Regions from separate parts of the Brenneria sp. L4-2C genome, predicted to be linked through region 1. Evidence: predicted binding sites of a transcription regulator. Region 1 holds the regulator's gene; each other region holds the start of a gene.
The links. The regulator PhoB, encoded in region 1, activates phosphate uptake and scavenging genes when phosphate is short. The targets are predictions, from matches to a motif close to CTGTCATAAAACTGNCNNAT.

Region 1 (3,492 bases):
TATTTTCATTCGGCGCGCTCATCCTGTGCCAATTCTTCAATAACCTGATCGAACAGCACGCGCACGCGCTGTTGACGACTTTCCTCCAGATCGTCGGCCGTCGCCAGCCGCCGTTCAAAAACATCATGCACCGTCAGCTCGTTCAGCGTTTCCTTCTCCTGCCGCACGATGGTTTGCATGTGCTGTTCACGAGCTCGGCGCAACAACAGCACTTCGACGGGCAGGTCATCGGTTAGCGCCTGAATGCGTTTTTGTATGTCGTTGAGATATTCCTGCGTGGTGATTTCAATATCCAACCACACCGTTTTCTCCCCCTGATAATCGTGAAAGTCGGCGAGTTGGCGCTCTATATCGGCCAGATTGCCTTTGATCAACTGCATCGGCTGCGTCATGGGAACCGGAAGCGTCTCGATCGCCGGCGGGAGATCGGGCGTAAAACTGACCAGACAAACGGATTTGTCGCTGCCTAATTCGTCAAAACTCAGCGGAATAGGGGAGCCGCTGTAGCGAATATGTTCGCTTTTCGTCACGCGCTGCGGACGGTGGATATGCCCGAGGGCGATATAGTCCGCCGGCGGGAAAGCCTGCGCCGGGAACGCATCCAGCGTACCGATATAAATGTCGCGCACCGAGTCGGACGCGGTCGCGCCGACGGTGGTCAGATGACCGGTGGCGATGATGGGCAACGGCAGCCCTGCCGCCTCGCGTTTCCGGCAGGCCAACTGGTAACTCTGGTGGTAATGCGTGGCGATGGCATCCTGCAAGATCTGCTGTTTTTCATCGCCGGACTGGCCGGCCTGACTGGTGATCAGATCGCGCGGCCGCAGAAAGGGGATCGCGCATAATACGGCGCCGGGCCGTCCCTGACGGGTTTCCAGCACCATCACCTGTTGTTCGAGATCGCCGCCGGCGCTGGCGATGACCTGGGTATTCATGCAGGCCAGCAGATCGCGCGATTCATTCAGCGTGGCGACGGAGTCATGGTTGCCCCCCAGGATCACCAGCCGACAGCCCGTGCGCTGTAGCTCGACCACGAAGCGGTAATACATTTCCCGCGCATAACTGGGCGGCGAGCCGTTATCAAAGATATCTCCCGCGACGATTACCGCATCCACCTGATGCTGTTCGACCTGAGCAATCAGCCAGTGCAGAAAGGCCTGATGCTCGGCTGCACGGCTCTTGGTGTAAAAATATTGCCCCAGATGCCAGTCGGCGGTGTGGATAATACGCATGGAACTCCTTGAACGATAAGTCTTCGCTGTGGCATCTAGTATAAACAGCCGCAGGCGTGCCTGTCCTTGCGAATACCCGACTTTGGAAATCGGCTCGAAAATATGCTGCGTGACGTTGAAAAATGCTCCTGCATTTTTTTACTCGCCCCGTCCATGGGGCTCGCCCTGCGGGCCGTCACTGCGTGACGTTGAAAAATGCTCCTGCATTTTTTTACTCGCCCCGTCCATGGGGCTCGCCCTGCGGGCCGTCACTGCGTGACGTTGAAAAATGCTCCTGCATTTTTTTACTCGCCCCGTCCATGGGGCTCGCCCTGCGGGCCGTCACTGCGTGACGTTGAAAAATGCTCCTGCATTTTTTTACTCGCCCCGTCCATGGGGCTCGCCCTACGGGCCGTCACTGCGTGACGTTGAAAAATGCTCCTGCATTTTTTTACTCGCCCCATCCATGGGGCTCGCCCTGCGGGCCGTCACTACGTGACGTTGAAAAATGCTCCTGCATTTTTTTCATAAATCTGTCACAAAACTGACGCATAATGCTCTGCGCATGCTAACAGCGACGATGATTAACGGCAGGATAAACAATGGCAAGACGCATATTGGTCGTGGAAGATGAAGCACCGATTCGTGAAATGATCTGTTTTGTACTGGAACAGAATGGTTATCAGCCTGTCGAAGCGGAAGATTACGACAGTGCGGTCATGCAATTGTCGGAGCCTTTTCCTGAACTGGTGTTACTGGACTGGATGTTGCCGGGCGGCTCTGGTTTGCAATTCATCAAGCATATGAAACGCGAGGCGCTGACGCGCGACATCCCCGTTATGATGCTGACCGCCCGCGGCGAGGAAGAGGATCGGGTGCGCGGGCTTGAGGTCGGGGCGGATGATTACATCACCAAACCTTTTTCGCCCAAAGAACTGGTGGCGCGTATCAAAGCGGTGATGCGCCGCATTTCCCCGATGGCGGTTGAAGAAGTGATTGAAATGCGCGGATTGAGTCTGGATCCCTCCTCTCATCGGGTCACGACGGAAGATCTTGCGCTGGATATGGGGCCGACGGAATTTAAACTGTTGCATTTCTTTATGACGCATCCTGAACGGGTTTACAGTCGTGAACAGTTGCTTAACCACGTTTGGGGCACTAACGTTTATGTTGAAGATCGCACCGTTGATGTTCATATCCGCCGATTGCGTAAAGCGCTGGAAACCAGCGGTCATGATAAAATGGTGCAGACCGTTCGCGGAACGGGATATCGTTTTTCGACGCGTTATTGAAGGCTGCCGTAGCGGGGAAACATCAACGTGCTAGAACGTTTATCATGGAAGAGGCTGGCGCTGGAGCTGGCTTTCTTTTGTCTGCCAGCGCTCCTGTTGGGGTTGATCGTCGGCTATCTGCCCTGGTTTTTACTGGCAGCGGTTCTGATTGTACTCTGCTGGAACTTTTACAATCAGCTTAAACTTTCCTACTGGCTGTGGGTCGATCGCAGTATGACGCCGCCTCCCGGGCGCTGGAGCTGGGAACCGCTATTCTACGGCCTGTATCAGATGCAATTGCGCAACCGGCGACGGCGGCGCGAATTGGCGTTATTGATCAAACGCTTTCGCAGCGGAGCCGAGTCGCTGCCGGATGCGGTGGTGATCACCACCGAAGAGGGCGCCATCTTCTGGTGTAATCGCCTGGCCCAGCACCTGCTTAGCTTTCGCTGGCCGGAAGACAGCGGGCAGAATATCCTCAATTTGCTGCGTTACCCTGAATTCGCCGCCTATCTGAAAGGCAAGGATTTTAGCCGTCCGTTAACGCTGCAACTGAATAACGCCCATCACGTTGAGTTTCGCATTATGCCCTATTCCGAAGGGCAACTGCTGATGGTGGCGCGCGATATTACTCAAATGCACCAGTTGGAAGGGGCGCGGCGTAACTTTTTCGCCAACGTGAGCCATGAACTGCGCACGCCTTTGACCGTGTTGCAGGGATATCTGGAAATGATGCAGGATGAAACGCTGGACGGCGCTCTGCGCAGTAAGGCGTTGAATACCATGCAGGAACAGACGCGACGCATGGACGGATTAGTCAAACAGCTGCTAACTCTGTCGCGGATAGAAGCCGCCGCCGCCATCGATCTGAGCGAGAAGGTCGACATGCCGCTGATGCTGCGCGTATTGCAGCGCGAGGCCCAGACGTTGAGTCAGGCGCGTCACGAGATTGTCTTTCGCGTAAATGAAAATCTCCAGGTGTTCGGTAATGAAGAACAACTGCGCAGCGC
Region 2 (3,492 bases), on a different contig from region 1:
AAAGTCCGTATATAAACCAAGCCGTTATTAACCACTACGGCTAAAAAATGCGGCTTTGATCACGGATTTAGCCGATCAACAATATTGTGTTAACACCGTCCGGGCGTTCAAAACCTGTCGTGGCAGGGCAAAGAAATGCCAGATACGTAAACCGGTTAGCGTATCGGTTGCGCCAGCTTGATCAGCCACAGTTCGTTGTCGGACTCTGGTTTTTGCAACGGTACGATTTCCAGCGTGGTGCGGACGGCTTCGCCGTCGCGCGTCAGTTTACCGTCCGCGCCGACCTGATAATCATCCGCCTTGTCCTTGGCTTTCACCGGAGATTGCAGTACGGCACGCAGGCCGAAGTCGTTATCGTTGATCACGGCCAGCGTCTGTCTATCGACGATGGCCAGGCCTTCAACCTTTTCCTGCCGCCAGCCCAGCCTACGCAAATCCAGCAATTCCTGTTTTTGCGCCAGACGAATGCCGCGCTTTTCCAACTGCTCGCGATCGTCGAATTCAGGCGATTTGCCGTCGGCGTCGAACGCCGTCAGATCGGTGGCTTTGCTCAGGTCCACCAGATAGATGCGGTTCTGCATCTGCTTGTCTTTATCCGCGCCTTGTTCGACCAGCAAAATGCGTTGATTATCCAAAGCGACGATATCGCCGATTTTGGCGTCTTTGGCCTTTTTATAGCGCTCGATATCGATGGGGTAGCCCAGCATACGGCTGGCGCCGGTTGCCGGGTTAAAGACGACCAGTCGCGTGAATCGCGCCTGGTTCTTGCTCTTGCCCTCAATATCCAGCGTGCTTTGCAGCGCCATGATCAGGTCGCCGTTCGGCAGTCTGGCCAACCCCTCGAAGCCGCGATTGGGCTGACGCCATTTGATGATATTGGGCAGTCCGTCGGCGACGGCGTGTTCGTCGCCGATGGGCGTCGGGCCGAATTTTTGCAGGATTTTCCCCTGCGCATCGATATGGATCAGAAACGGGCCGTATTCATCGCACAGCCAGAAGCCGCCGTCGCCGTCCGGCGTGATGCCCTCGGTATCCAGACCGCGTTTACTGGTCGTCAGGGGAAGCAGCGCGTCATTGAGCGCCACCTCGTTGGTGGAGCCAATCAAACCGCCCGGCAACGGCAGGCCGTTGATCGGCCCCTGTTCGTCATGCAGAGGGCGGGGGTTGACGGCCTGCGCCGCTTTGGCGCTCACTTTGATATCCATAACCATCGGAGTGTAATCCGGGTTGGCGAAGATCTTGGCTTCCTTATCGCCCGCCATCGGCGCATCGGCGTTGGGGCCGCGATCGGTCAGGGTGGTAAACAGCAGGTCGTCGCCCTGTTTTCCCGCAAAATGCAGGCCGGAACCAATCCCGATCGGTAACCCGTTGGGAAAATGACCGGCGAATTTCCCCTGATAACCGACACGGTCTCCTTGCGGAAAGGTGACGACGTAGCGGGTGACTTTTTCACCATCGGCCAGGGCATTTAAAGGAATAAGTCCGGCTAGCAACAGCGGCAACACATTCTGTTTCATCGTATTCACTCTTGTGGGTGTCCGTCATCGGGCGGTATGGGCTGATTTGATTATGCAAATCACAGGAGCTTAAATAACGGATATGTCATTCGCGTGACGGTTTTACGCCGGCACGCAATCGGGATGGGTATCGATGAAATCCGCCGTTCGGGACGTGTTCAGGTTTTTTTAGGTAGCCGACGAAATTGCGACGCGATCTGTATGCAGTTGCACAGCACCAGAAACGCGGTCGTCAGAAAGACCCAGCGGAAACCCGCGATGGCTGAAACGCCGGAGCCAATCAGCGGGCCGGCCACATTACCCAGATACATAAACGACTGATTATAGCCAAAGATGCGGCCGGTGACCTGCTGGCTGCTGTATTTTACCAGCAGCGCCTGGACCGTGGGCATCAGCGCGCCGTCGGCAAAGCCCAGCATAAACCGCAGTATGCCAAGCTGGGTTGGCGTTTGTATGACCGACATCGCGCAGAATAGCAGTACGCTGAACGCCAGCGCGGCAATCAGGATACGGTGCGCGCCGATGCGATCGCCCAGACGGCCGAGCCGTGGCGCGGCCATCAGCGCCGATACGCCGGGGATGGCGGCAATGACCCCGCTGATAAACGCGATATTATTGCTATCGGGCGCAAGGTCGCGGATGAAGAGCGTCAGAATGGGGTTGATGGACGCGTTTGACAGTTGGATCATCATGGTGGTGATGAACAGGCTGACGATCAGCGTCGGGTAGGGCAGGGAAGTAAACACCGCTTTACCGCTCAATCGATTGGCCTTGCTGACTTTGATGACGTTTTCTTTAATCGCGAACAGCGTAATCAGAAAGCTGGTGAACAGCATGCCGGCGGTAATGAAAAAGACGATCCGCAGGCCAAGGTAGTCGGCCATAAATCCGCCGAACAGCGGGCCGAGGATCACCCCGGAAATTTGACCGGTGGATAAGGTTCCCAGCGCCCAGCCGCTCTTTTCCCGCGGCACCTGCGAGGCGATCAACGCCATCGCATTGGGGATAAAGCCCGACGTCAGCCCCATCAGGGAGCGCAAAATAAACAGTTGCCATACGTTGGCGGCCAGGCCTTGCAGCGCCATGATGATGGACATGCCCAGCGCCGCGCGCAGCAGCATCAGCTTACGCCCTTTGCGGTCGGCCAGACTCCCCCATAACGGCGCGACAATCGCTGAAACCAGAAAGGAAGAACTGAAAATGACGCCGGACCAGAGGCTTAATGATTCGTGCGAATGTACGCCAAGTTGTTCTATGTACAGCGGTAGAAAGGGCAATATCTGGCTCATGGCCATGCCGGTAAAAAAACAGCCCAGCCATGCAGCGAATAAATTGAGTTTCCAGGTTTCCATGGTGTGCGGGACGCGCCTTTGTAAGCCGGTTGCCAATGGTGAAATTAAGCGTCAGAACGTAATTTGCAGGTAGGGGGATCAACAAATAACGTACGGTTACTGGTATTTCATCTCTCGCGACGAGCATAACATAGAGTGCGATTTTGTTGTTCAATAGCCCGGTAACTATTCGCAACAAAAGTATGCGGCAAGCCAGCGCCGCAGTGGTGGTTACGACGACATGCGAGAACTATTTTTGTGATGCACATCACAAAAAACTTGCATGGGATGATGGCGAATCGTACAATTAATCACATCAGGATAACAATTCGACAACGTCATTCATCAAGGTGAGCACAATGCGCAAATTATTGAAAAAATTATTGAATGTCTACATCAATGCTTATAAAGATGTGCCGCCGGGCGCCATCCATTAATTTTCGTTAAACACCGTTTCTGCTCAAAGGCCGCGTATGCGGCCTTTTTGATCTATGCGACGTTACCATTAACAACCCCCACCCGGCCTCCCCCTTGCCCTGTCTCTTAGTCGCATATTTACCGATAACGGTATATGTAGGCTTATTTCGTGCGCGAAAAGAAAGGTATTTTTATGCCACGTCGTAGCACGCGCCCGACAAGGAGCG
Region 3 (3,492 bases), on a different contig from region 1:
AGCGTCACCAGCGCGGCCAATTTTACCAGCGCGCCAAAAATGATATCGCCGTGCTTTCCGGGGGCTTTGATAGTTGGCTTGTACTCAGCCATGCGTCTCTCTTCTTAATTTAACGATGCTTGATAACAAAAGTGGCAGCCAAGGATGGGGAGGAGATGTCCTCTCCTCCCCTTTTATACCTTGCCGCACTCAGCGAAATGGCCTTGCTACCAAACACAAGGAACGTAGTACGATTTTAGTACACTTCTTCTTAACGCAATGCTTTTTCTCGTTATCTTTAATACAACGATTTACCGCTGCTGTCTTTCACATTCGTCTTCCAGGCCGCGCGAATCTGCTCAACGACTTCATCCGGCAGAATAGCGTAATCCAGCGCCGTAGCCTGAGAACCGCCTTTCTGATAAGCCCAGTCAAAGAACTTCAACACTTCCGTACCCTGTTCGGCTTTCGGCTGCGCTTTTTGCACCAGAATGAACGTCGTTGAGGTGATAGGCCAGGCGTCATCGCCTTTCTGGTTAGTCAGATCCTGAGCGAAAGATTGGCTCCAGTCCGCGCCTTTGGCCGCATTGCTGAAACTTTCCCCGGTCGGGCTGACCACTTTGCCGTCTGCGGAAACCAGTTTGGTGTAAGCCAGATTATTCTGCTTGGCGTACGCGTACTCGACGTAGCCAATGGAGCCGGGCAGACGCTGAACGAACGCGGCGATGCCGTCGTTGCCCTTGCCGCCCAGACCGGTCGGCCAGTTAACCGTGGAGCCGGCGCCGATTTTTTCCTTCCACTCCGCATTCACCTTCGCCAGATAGCTGGTGAAGACGAAAGACGTGCCGGAACCATCCGCGCGACGCACCACTGCGATATCCTGATCCGGCAGTTTGGCATTCGGATTCAGCTTGGTAATGGCGGGGTCGTTCCATTTTTTGATTTTGCCCAGGTAGATGTCGCCCAGCGTTTTGCCATCCAGCGTCAGATCGCCGGATTTGATGCCGGGAATGTTCACCGCCAGCACCACGCCGCCGATAACCGTCGGGAACTGGAACAAACCATCCTGCGCCAGCTTATCGTCGGACAGCGGCGCATCCGTCGCGCCGAAATCGACGGTCTTGGCGAGAATCTGTTTTACGCCGCCTGATGAGCCGATGCCCTGATAGTTAACTTTATTACCGGTTTCTTTTTGATAGGAGTCAGCCCATTTGGCATAGACCGGCGCGGGGAATGTCGCACCTGCGCCAGTGAGATTGACGGCGGCGAAAGCGGAAACCGCCGTCAAAGAAAACGTTGCCGCAACAATACCGGCGATAGTGGTACGCATAAGTTTCATAATCCCTCCTGTGGGATAGCAAAAATGTCGACCCGGAGCCGTAATTAATCAGAGTGTAGTGTGCAGGAGGAAAAATAGGACAGTTGAGTGACAGTAAAATGTATGTAATGTGACAGTTTTATGACAAACCCAAAATCGCAGCGATGGGCCGCTGAAATAACGGCCCGGTCACAAGAAAAAACAAAGCGGAGGAGAAAGCAGGCTATGCCATTTCCGGCTTGCGCAACGCCGTTTTTTCGGCCTGCATAACAAGACTGAGCGACGCCGGCAATACGGTCAGCGTCACCAACGTAGCGAACATTAACCCGCCGATGATGGCGTAGGCCATCGGCCCCCAGAATACCTGATGTGAAATCGGGATCATCCCCAGAATGGCGGCGCAAGCGGTCAACAGTATCGGTCTGGCGCGGTGTTGCGCGGCTTTTATGATCGCGTCTTCGCGATCCAGCCCCTGACGCGTGTTGCTGTCGACTTCGCTGATGAGAATAACCGCGTTACGAATAATCATCCCGGCCAGCGCAATAATGCCAAGCAACGCCACAAAACCCATTGGCGTGCCTGTCGGCAGCATGGCCGCGACAATCCCCGGCAGGCCGAAAGGCGCCATCAGCAATGCCAGCAGCATGCGCGAAAACGTCTGCAACTGGATCATCAGCAGAATAAGCATCGCGCCAAGCGTAACCGGCAACACGGTGTAGACGGAACTATTGCCTCGGTCTGATTCCGCTACCGTACCGCCTTCTTCAATGCCATAACCCGGCGGCAGTTCGGCGCGCAACGCATCAACAGCGGGAAGCAGCGCCTGCGATACGCCTTCGGCGCGCATACCGGGCGCCAAATCCGTTTGAACGGTGATAAAAGGCAGCCGCTGGCGCCGCCAAACAACCGGATCGTCAACATGCCAGACCGGCGTAGCGACGCGGCTTAACGGCACTTTCTGCCCGCCTGACGTGGTCAGCATCAGAGACTCGATGCTGCCGGTATCCAGCCGCTCGGCGTCATTGCCGCGCAGCACCACATCAATCAGACGGTTACGATCGCGCACGGTGGTCATCACGCTGCCGGACCAGACGGTATTCAGCGTTTCCGCCAGCGTGGTTGAAGAAACGCCCGCCGCGCGCGCTTCGGTCTGATTCACGCGCAGCGTAATGACCCGCTCCGGCTCGCCGGCCGTCAGATTCACTTCGCGCGCGGCCGGATTTTTCCCGATGACGCCCGCCAGTTTCCGGGCCAACTCGCGCACCTTTTGATAATCCGGGCCGCTGACGCGATATTTCACCGGCCAGCCCACCGGCGGCCCCAACTCCAGCGGCGAAACACGCGTGGTGATGTCGCCGAACTCCCGGGCCAGGGTCTCGTTCAACTGCCGTATTAGCCGGTCGCGGGCCGCCAGATCTTTCGCCACCACCACTAATTGCGCAATATTTTCATTGTCCGACAACACATCCATCGGCAGATAGAAACGTATTGCGCCGGTGCCGACATAAGTCGAGTAATGATCGATGTTTTCATTGCCCGCCAGCGTTTTTTCGAGCAGGGATGTCCGCCGTTGCGTTTCCGACTGCGCGCTATTGGCCGGCAGGGAAAGACTGACCAGCAACTCGGGACGATCGGAAGACGGGAAGAATTCGCCCTGCATAAAGGTGGTGCCGAAGACCGACAGCGCAAAGAACGCCAGCGCCAGACCGAGCGTCGCCAGCCGGTGGCCTAGCACCCACGCCAACAGGCGGCGATAAAAACGCATCAGCCGCCCCGGCTGCCGGCCTTTTTCGCCGGCATGGGATTTGAGCGTGTCGGGCAAGAGCCAGGTTCCGGTCAGCGGCGAGAAAAGGATCGCCACCACCCATGAACAGAGCAAGGCCATCAATACGACCGCAAACAGGGAAAAGCAGTACTCGCCGGCGCTGGAGGCGGCGAAACCAACCGGAATAAAACCGGCGATCATGACCAGCGTGCCGGTGAGCATCGGGAAAGCCGTGGTTTCAAACGCGCAGGTGGCGGCGCGCCAGCGATTATCGCCGGCCTCAAGGCGCGCCACCATGGTTTCAACGGTGATCATGGCGTCATCCACCAGCAGCCCGAGCGCGATAATCAACGCGCCCAGCGAAATACGCTGCAAACCAATACCCGCCAGCATCATGCCGGCGAAAGTCATCGCCAGCACCAGCGGGATC
Region 4 (3,492 bases), on a different contig from region 1:
GCCGCGCCTACCCCGGCCTGCGCGGGCGCCGGCGCCTGGGTACATTGCGCTTCGCCGAACTCGGCGACGCAGTCTTCGCGGGTGGCGTATTTAGGCGCGGTTTTTTCCGCTTCTTTCAGCGCGTTATTGTAAGCCGTGGTGCATTGCTCGCCTAAGGAGGGATTGGCGCGCGAACAGTCATCGGCATTCTGATAAAGAGAAACCGTTTCATCAGCCTGCTCACAGCCGGCCAGGACAAATACCGTACTGACCGCAAGCGCGACGGGCGCCAGACGATACATCCGCCACCCCTTACGGAACGTTTCCTGATTGATATTTTTGGTACGTTTCATCGTGTTATCCCAGAGAAAAGACATCAAGCCCAATGATTGACAATTGCGCTTAAGAATAGGGGAAGGCGGTCTGAATTTAAAGCGTCAATGGCGGTAACCCGACGACTCTTTACGTTGCTATACATTCGGTTGTGCGGTGCTTCGCTTTATCGGCCGGACGGGCAGGATAACCCGCCATAAAAAAGGGGAACACCCGGTTCCCCTGATTCGCAATGCTTAACGATTACTGACGCGGCGCAGCGGATGTCGTTTGGAGCAATGACGCGCTGCCGCTGCCGTCTGTGACCGGCGGCGTGGTTGAAACCGGCTGACCTAAAGCGGCATTCAGCGCTTGCAGATCGCTTTCATTCAACGTGCCCAGCGCGGATTTAATGTTCAACTGATTAATCAGGTAATCATAACGGGCGCTGGAAAGCTGTTGTTTGGCGTTATATAGCGTCGTCGTGGCATCCAGCACATCGACAATGGTTCGCGTACCGACCTGATAGCCCGCTTCCATCGCATCGAGAGAGCTTTGCGCCGAAACTTCAGCCTGCTTATACGCGTTGATGCTGCTGATAGACGCCGAAATGTTATTAAATGAAGAGCGTACGGTCTGAACCACTGAACGGTGGGCGCTTTCCAGCAGTTCGCTGGCGCTGACGAAACTGTGCTGCGCCTGTTTCACCTGCGAACTGGTCGCGCCGCCGCTGTAGAGCGGGAGGTTAAAGCTGACGCCGACTCTATTCTGCCCGATATCGCTGTCGTTATAGGAATTGCCTCGGGCGTTCGAACCGGAATAGCGGGTATCGCTGACGCTGCTGGAGGCGGTCAGATCGAGCGTCGGCATGTGACCCGTCTGGGCATAGCGGATTTGCTCACGCGCCAGATCCTGACTCAGACGGGCGGACAACAGGTTCAGGTTGCGGTTTTCCGCTTCTTTCAACAGAACGCTGACGCCGCCGGGCGTCTGGGTGGAAAACCGTTTGATGTCCAGGCCCGCCAACTGCGGGTAAAAATTACCGCTGACCTGACGCAGCGCTTCCAGATTATTATCCAGCGTATTGCGGGCCAGCACTTCGTTGGCAAGGACGTTATCATATTCGGCGCGGGCGTTTTGCACGTCGGTAATCGCCACCAGCCCGACATTATAACGCTGGGTCGTCTGATCCAACTGGCGATAAATCGCCTGCTTCTGAGCGCCGATATAAGACAGGGAATCAATGGCGCGCAGTACGTTGAAATAGGCGGTCGCCGTATTCAGGATAAGATTCTGCTGGGCCGTCTGGAAGGTGACGTCTTCAATCCCGGCCTGTTTTTCCTGCAAGGTCAGCGCGCGCCATTTAGACATATCAAACAGCGTCTGGGTTAACTGTAATGATGCGCTTTTGACATCATTGTTAATGCCGTTGCTATCTCGAAAACCATCGGTATAGGTATAATCCGCGCCTAAACCCAATTGCGGCAGCAATGGGCTTCGTGCTTCATTGATCTTTTCAAACGCGGCATCGCGGGTGGCTGCTGAGCTACGTAAGTCTGGATTGGTATTTTTCGCTTGTTGGTATACCTGTAACAGGTTTTCCGCCTGACTCATTAAGCTAAAACCGCTCAGGCTCAAACCAATAAGAAGAGGGAGCAATTTCTTCATTTGCGTTCCTTGTTGTACAGCAATGTCGCTATGATAACGCCGTCTATAGACGAATAGTTTTCGATTCTATCAGAATCTGCCAATAGGATGAGGTAACTGAACGTGCCATATTTCCTGAAGTCAGCCCCGATTAGGAGGGCTTCTGCGCCATTCGGAGCCGATGTCGCAGCGCCTTTATGCACATCAGTTTGCACCTGCCGCACGACAACGGTCCAGACTAAATCGCCCTGTTGGGAAAGATTCCGGAATTATGTAAATTTACCACAAACAAGCGCGAGTATGATGACAGGGATTTTCGCCCTACAATGATCGGTTCCATCGATACCCGTTACAGGAGTTTAATCATGGCGTCTTCAGTATCCAGTCCGGTTACCTTTAGTAAAGATGATGTAGAAATTATTGCACGTGAAGAATTATACAAAGGTTTTTTTTCACTGATACGCTATCGTTTCCGTCATCGCCTGTTTAATGGTGAAATGAGCGGCGAGGTCAGCCGCGAGATACTCGAGCGCGGACACGCGGTCGTTCTGTTGCCCTATGACCCGGTGCGCGACGAGGTGGTCTTGGTTGAACAGATTCGTATCGCCGCGTACGACAGCAGCGTGTCCCCCTGGCTGCTGGAACTGGTGGCGGGGATGATTGAACCGGGTGAAAGTCTGGAAGATGTCGCGCGGCGGGAAGCGCAGGAAGAGGCGGGTCTGGTCGTCGGCCGTTGCCGGCCGATCGTCAACTATCTTGCCAGCGCGGGTGGCACCAGCGAGCGTCTGGCTGTTATGGTAGGGGAAGTGGATACCCGAACCGCGGCGGGGATCCATGGCCTGGCGGAAGAAAATGAAGATATCCGGGTGCATGTGGTCAGCCGTGAACAGAGTTATCAATGGGTTGAAGAAGGGATTATCGATAACGCGGCGTCCGTCATTGCCTTGCAATGGTTGGCGTTGCACCATAAAAAACTGAGAAACGAGTGGGTGGATTGAATTTATGAAGCGCTATACCCCGGATTTCCCGGCAATGATGAGGCTATGCGAAACCAATTTCATGCAATTACGGCGTTTGCTGCCCCGTATAGACGAAGTCGGTGAAACCGCGGTTTATCGCGTTCATAATGCCGTTTATCGCTTAACTATCCTTGAGTCAACCCGTTACACCTCGTTGGTCAAGATTCAGCAGACCGCCCCGGCGGTGAGCTACTGGAGTCTGCCAATGATGACCGTCAGGTTGTATCATGACGCGCTGGTTGCGGAAGTGTGTGCGAGTCAGCAGATCTTCCGCTTCAAGGCACGTTATGATTATCCGAATAATAAGTTACATCAACGTGACGAAAAGCATCAAATTAATCAGTTTCTTGCTGATTGGCTAAAATATTGTTTGGCGTATGGTTCGATGTCGATCCCAGTTTTTGATACCCAATAGATTCAATGTGTAAAGCCAGCGCATCTGCGACTTGAAAGATGACGGGTATAGACAGATTTAAGTAACCAAGGACACCATCATTTGGAAAGCCTGTTGACACTTCCTGTGGCGAGTGGCGCC

Region 2: a site for PhoB is predicted at 1,598-1,617, ahead of ABRZ26_RS19215 (esterase-like activity of phytase family protein). Genes of this name have one in related genera too.
Region 3: a site for PhoB is predicted at 1,426-1,445, ahead of pstS (phosphate ABC transporter substrate-binding protein PstS). Genes of this name have one in related genera too.
Region 4: a site for PhoB is predicted at 2,229-2,248, ahead of nudF (ADP-ribose diphosphatase). Genes of this name have one in related genera too.

Annotation. Positions count from the first base shown of each region.
Region 1 is NZ_JBEIAC010000003.1:267,054-270,545, reverse strand. Features, by position in the region: gene ABRZ26_RS07330 (AAA family ATPase) at 1-9, opposite strand, end outside; gene sbcD (exonuclease subunit SbcD) at 6-1,232, opposite strand; gene phoB (phosphate response regulator transcription factor PhoB) at 1,814-2,503, shown strand; gene phoR (phosphate regulon sensor histidine kinase PhoR) at 2,531-3,492, shown strand, end outside.
Region 2 is NZ_JBEIAC010000016.1:87,871-91,362, forward strand. Features, by position in the region: gene ABRZ26_RS19215 (esterase-like activity of phytase family protein) at 156-1,517, opposite strand; gene ABRZ26_RS19220 (multidrug efflux MFS transporter) at 1,676-2,869, opposite strand; gene azuC (stress response protein AzuC) at 3,208-3,285, shown strand.
Region 3 is NZ_JBEIAC010000022.1:52,828-56,319, reverse strand. Features, by position in the region: gene pstC (phosphate ABC transporter permease PstC) at 1-92, opposite strand, end outside; gene pstS (phosphate ABC transporter substrate-binding protein PstS) at 278-1,318, opposite strand; gene ABRZ26_RS21695 (efflux RND transporter permease subunit) at 1,521-3,492, opposite strand, start outside.
Region 4 is NZ_JBEIAC010000011.1:96,443-99,934, forward strand. Features, by position in the region: gene ABRZ26_RS16260 (DUF1190 family protein) at 1-332, opposite strand, end outside; gene tolC (outer membrane channel protein TolC) at 556-1,959, opposite strand; gene nudF (ADP-ribose diphosphatase) at 2,304-2,936, shown strand; gene ABRZ26_RS16275 (DUF1249 family protein) at 2,941-3,372, shown strand; gene cpdA (3',5'-cyclic-AMP phosphodiesterase) at 3,454-3,492, shown strand, end outside.